2 regions of the Chromobacterium sp. FG22 genome follow, and region 2 is predicted to be linked to the other one. Evidence: riboswitches for the same ligand, from Rfam matches in the RefSeq annotation. Region 2 holds a riboswitch; the other holds the start of a gene.
The links. A riboswitch is a leader RNA that binds a small molecule or an ion and turns the genes downstream of it on or off. The one in region 2 is predicted to bind manganese.
Positions count from the first base shown of each region.

Region 1: linked by a shared signal. The riboswitch ahead of ACODSD_RS17715 (TMEM165/GDT1 family protein) and the one ahead of ACODSD_RS07775 (sodium:calcium antiporter) in region 2 are both predicted to bind manganese.

Region 1 covers NZ_JBMDJX010000019.1:94,070-96,263, reverse strand. Annotated here, with positions in the region: gene ACODSD_RS17725 (DMT family transporter) at 1-548, shown strand, start outside; gene mscL (large conductance mechanosensitive channel protein MscL) at 623-1,078, shown strand; yybP-ykoY riboswitch at 1,117-1,300, shown strand; gene ACODSD_RS17715 (TMEM165/GDT1 family protein) at 1,301-1,870, shown strand; gene ACODSD_RS17710 (methyl-accepting chemotaxis protein) at 1,936-2,194, opposite strand, start outside.
Region 2 covers NZ_JBMDJX010000006.1:39,423-41,616, forward strand. Annotated here, with positions in the region: gene ACODSD_RS07770 (penicillin acylase family protein) at 1-719, shown strand, start outside; yybP-ykoY riboswitch at 830-974, shown strand; gene ACODSD_RS07775 (sodium:calcium antiporter) at 1,031-2,011, shown strand.

The DNA.
Region 1 (2,194 bases), on a different contig from region 2:
CCCCCATCCTGGTGCCGGGCACCGTGCTGCATGGCCGCCACATCCTGGCCGGCGCGCTGGGCTTCAGCGGCGCGGCGCTGATTGTCAGCGGGGGCAAGCTCGCCTTGTCCAGCAGCCATCTCGCCGGCTATCTGCTCGCCATCGGCGCCGCCGTGGTGTGGTCCACCTTCAGCCTGCTGACCCGCAGACTGCCCAGCTTTCCCAATAGCGCGGTGGGCGGCTTCTGCCTGCTGTCCGGCCTGCTCTCCTTGCTGTGTCACGCCCTGTTCGAACCCAGCGTCGCCCCCAGCGCCGGCCAATGGCTGACCCTGATCCTGCTCGGCATCGGGCCGATGGGCGGCGCCTTCTTTCTATGGGACCGCGCGCTGAAGGAAGGCGACCCCAGGCAGATAGGCTCCCTGTCCTACGCCACGCCGCTGCTGTCCACCTTGCTGCTGATAGGCAGCGGCCAGGGTCAATTGAACGCCGTCGCTCTGACCGCCATCGTGCTCATTCTTGGCGGCGCCTTGCTTGGCAGCCTGCCCGTCCGCTCACGCTCAGCCGCCTGATAGAAAGACCCGCGGTGGAGCGACGGCGGCCGAATGTCCTATAATGCTTAACGCTATTTAAACAGAGGCCAACCATGTCCATTATTAAAGAATTCAAAGAATTTGCCATGAAAGGCAATGTCATCGATCTGGCGGTCGGCGTCGTCATCGGCGGCGCTTTCGGCGCCATCGTCAAATCGCTGGTCGACGATGTGATCATGCCCCCAATCGGCCTGTTGATCGGCAACGTCGATTTCTCCAATATGTTCTTCGTGCTAAAAGAAGGCAGCAAACAGCTTGGGCCTTATGTGTCCGTGGCCGCGGCCAAACAGGCCGGCGCCGTCACGCTGAATATCGGTCTGTTCATCAATGCCATGGTCAGCTTCACCATCGTGGCTTTCGCCATCTTCATGCTGGTCAAGGCCATCAATCGGCTGAAGCGCGAAGAACCGGCCGCCGCGCCGGCCCCCGCCACCAAGGAATGCCCGTTCTGCGTGTCCAGCATTCCGGAAAAAGCTTCTCGATGCCCGCAGTGCACGTCTCAACTCTAAGAGCGGAGATTGCCCCGCTACGCCAACTGATTTAGAATCGGCTGGTTCTGGGGGAGTAGCCTCGGCGCGGTTTTCAGCGCCGGCATGCGTCAACAGGCTTGGCCATCACGGCCATGGCGCATGCGACGAAAACTTCCGTTTGGCAAGACCCATGACATGTCTGCGCAACGCGGGGCTGCGGCGCGGGCTTGTCATGGCGTATGCGCAGCCCCCGGAGTTTTCATGGAAGCCTTCCTTATTTCCACCGGCATCGTCGCTTTGGCTGAAATCGGCGACAAAACCCAATTGCTCGCCCTGATGCTGGCCGGCCGCTACCGCAAACCCACGCCCATCGTTCTGGGCATCTTCGTCGCCACCTTGCTCAATCATTTCGCCGCCGCCGCGGTGGGTCACTGGCTGATGAGCAAGATAGGACCGGACTTCATGCGTTGGGGCTTGGGTCTTTCCTTTCTCGCCATGGCGGGCTGGATGCTGATTCCGGACAAGCTGGATGAAGACAGCCGGCTCATGGAGCGCTTCGGCGTGTTCGGCACCACCTGTATCGCTTTCTTTATCGCGGAAATGGGCGACAAGACGCAGCTGGCCACCGTCGCGCTGTCCGCGCGCTTTCCCGAGGCCTTGCTGTTGGTGGTGGCCGGCACGACGCTGGGCATGATGCTGGCCAATGTGCCCGCGGTGCTCTTGGGCGAGGTGGCCGCGAAGAAGCTGCCGCAAAAGCTGGTGCACACCGTTGCCGCGCTCTTGTTCGCCGGCCTGGGCATTATCACCCTGCTAAGCCCGTTGCAGATCTGAGGCGACGCTCAAAACAAAACGGAGGCCGCGGCCTCCGTTTTGCTTTCCTGCCGACCTGCGCCGCTTCAAGTCCGAGCGGCTCCGCGCCCAAGCGCCTCCAACAGCTGCTCCGGGTTGAAGCCCAGGCGGAAGCCGCCCCAATGCTTGCCGGACAACATGATGGGCAGCACCACTTCCGACAGCACCTCTCCGGTGTCGCGGGTATACGTCTGCAGCAGGAAGGATTGCGTGCTGCGCGCGGCCCGCAAACCGGCGGCATCGGCGAACTTGCGCTTGTCGCGGCTGTTGATCAGGTCCTTGGCCGCATCTCCGCTCAAGGGCTGG
Region 2 (2,194 bases):
AGACTTCGGCCTTCACCCTGGATACGCTGCTCAGCGCCAAGCACGACACCCGGCTGCTGCTGGCGGACCGGGTGCTGGACGATTTGATCGGCTATGCGCGCGCCTCCGGCGACGCCGGCCTGATCGCCGCGGCGCAAGTGCTGGCCCAATGGGACCGGCGCAGCGACGCCGCCAGCAAGGGCGCGGTGCTGTTCGCCGCCTGGGTGGCGGCCTCCGGTGGCGAAGAGGCCTTGCGCTACCGCCGGGAAGCGGATCCGGCGCAGCCCTACGACACGCCCGCCGGCCTGCGCGACGCCGGCTTCGCGCTCAGCAAGCTGGGCGCGGCGGCCCAGGGCTTGCAACAGGCCGGCGTGCCGCTGGACATCGCCTTCGGCGAAGTCTACCGGCTGCGGCGCGGCCCCGCCGGCGGCGCGGCGCGCTTGGACCAGCCGGCCAGCGGCGGCGCCGAGGGCCTGGGCGCCTTCCGCACCTTCAGTTATATCGGCGACAGCGACGGCCGCCAGCGCGCCATCTTCGGCGACACCTTCACCGCCCTGGTGGAGTTCGGCCGGCCGCTGCGCGCCAAGGTGATCAACACCTACGGCAACAGCAGCCAGCCGCAATCGCCTTACTACGGCGACCAGATGGAGCTGGCGGCGCGGAACGCCATGCGCGACGCCTTGCTCAATCGCGAGCAGGTGGAGGCGGCGCTGTCCAAGCGCGAGTGGTTCCGCCGCTAGCGCCGAGGCGGCCGCGGCGGCGACGTCGCGGCCCTTCGCCGCCATCCGCTGTGGGCGTCGCATGACGGACGCCTAGGTTTGCGCCATTGCGCCCAGGCTGGCACAATGGCGCCGTTGTCATTGGGGAGTAGCCATCTTCGGCCCCGCCGAAGAGGCCGCGTCAACAAACTTGAGGAGCTTTCCTCATGGCGCGGTCAGCGGCCGGCATTGCCGGCGCCGCCAAGCGAGACCTTTGGCCACGATGCGTTTGCCGCCGGGCAAGCCGCGTCGTTGCGCCATTGTCCATCCGCTTGCCCGGCCCAAGACTATCTATGCTGTTGACCCTGTCGTTTCTGCTCGGCCTCGCCGTCCTGATCTATCTTTCCTGTCAATACTTCGTCAACGCCATCGAATGGTGCGGACGCCATCTGAACCTGGGCGCCAGCGCCGTCGGCACCGTGCTCGCCGCTTTCGGCACCGCCTTGCCGGAAAGCGCCGTCACCTTGACCGCGATGGCCTTCGGCGGCACGCCGCAACATAAGGACATCGGCGTCGGCGCCGCCCTGGGCGGGCCGCTGGTGCTGGCTACGCTGGCGTACGCGGTGGTGGGCTTCGCGCTGTGGCGCAACCGCAGCCGGCTGGGGCGCGGCGACTACCTGCTGCGCGTCGATCACCGCCGGCTGGCCGGCGACCAATTGGCGTTTTTGCTGATTTTCGCGTTCAAGGTGGCGCTGGGCCTGCTGGCCTTCGCCATCAAGCCCTGGCTGGGCGTGCTGTTCCTGGCCGCTTACGCCGCCTATGTCTGGCGCGAGATCCGCAGCGCGGACACCGCGCCGGAAGAGGAAGAACTGGACGCCTTGAAACTGCGCGCCGGCGGCGGCCTGGGCTGGGCGGCGACGCAGGCCCTGCTGGCCTTGGCGGTGATCGCGGCGGCGGCGCACGGTTTCGTCGCGCAGCTGGAAGCGCTGGCCGGACACTGGGGCATGGCGCCGCATCTGGTGGCCTTGCTGCTGAGCCCGGTGGCCACGGAATTGCCGGAAATCATGAACGCGCTGATCTGGCTGCGTCAGGGCAAGGAGCGTCTGGCTTTGGCCAATATCTCCGGCGCGATGATGATACAGGCGACGATTCCCAGCGCCTTCGGCCTGTTCTTCACCCCGTGGATGTTCGACGGCGTCCTGCTGTGGTCCGGCCTGGCCACGATGGCGGCGATCGCCGGCTTGTGGCTGTTGTTCCGCCGCGGCAGCGTGGACGGCCGCTGGCTCTTGGGCGCGGGCGCGGTGTACCTGCTGTTTGCCGGCTGTCTGGTGTGAGGCAAGAGCCCGTTCAATGCCGTATCGCCGACGCGCAGCAGACTATGAACGGGTTCTCAGAACGTGTTTACGATCTCGCGAGCTAAGGCGAGACAAGGCGAAAATGGCTGAGAAAGCGGAATGTACGCGTGGTACATGAGCATTTCGAAGCTGTACTCACCGTGTAACGCTCCACGACGCGCA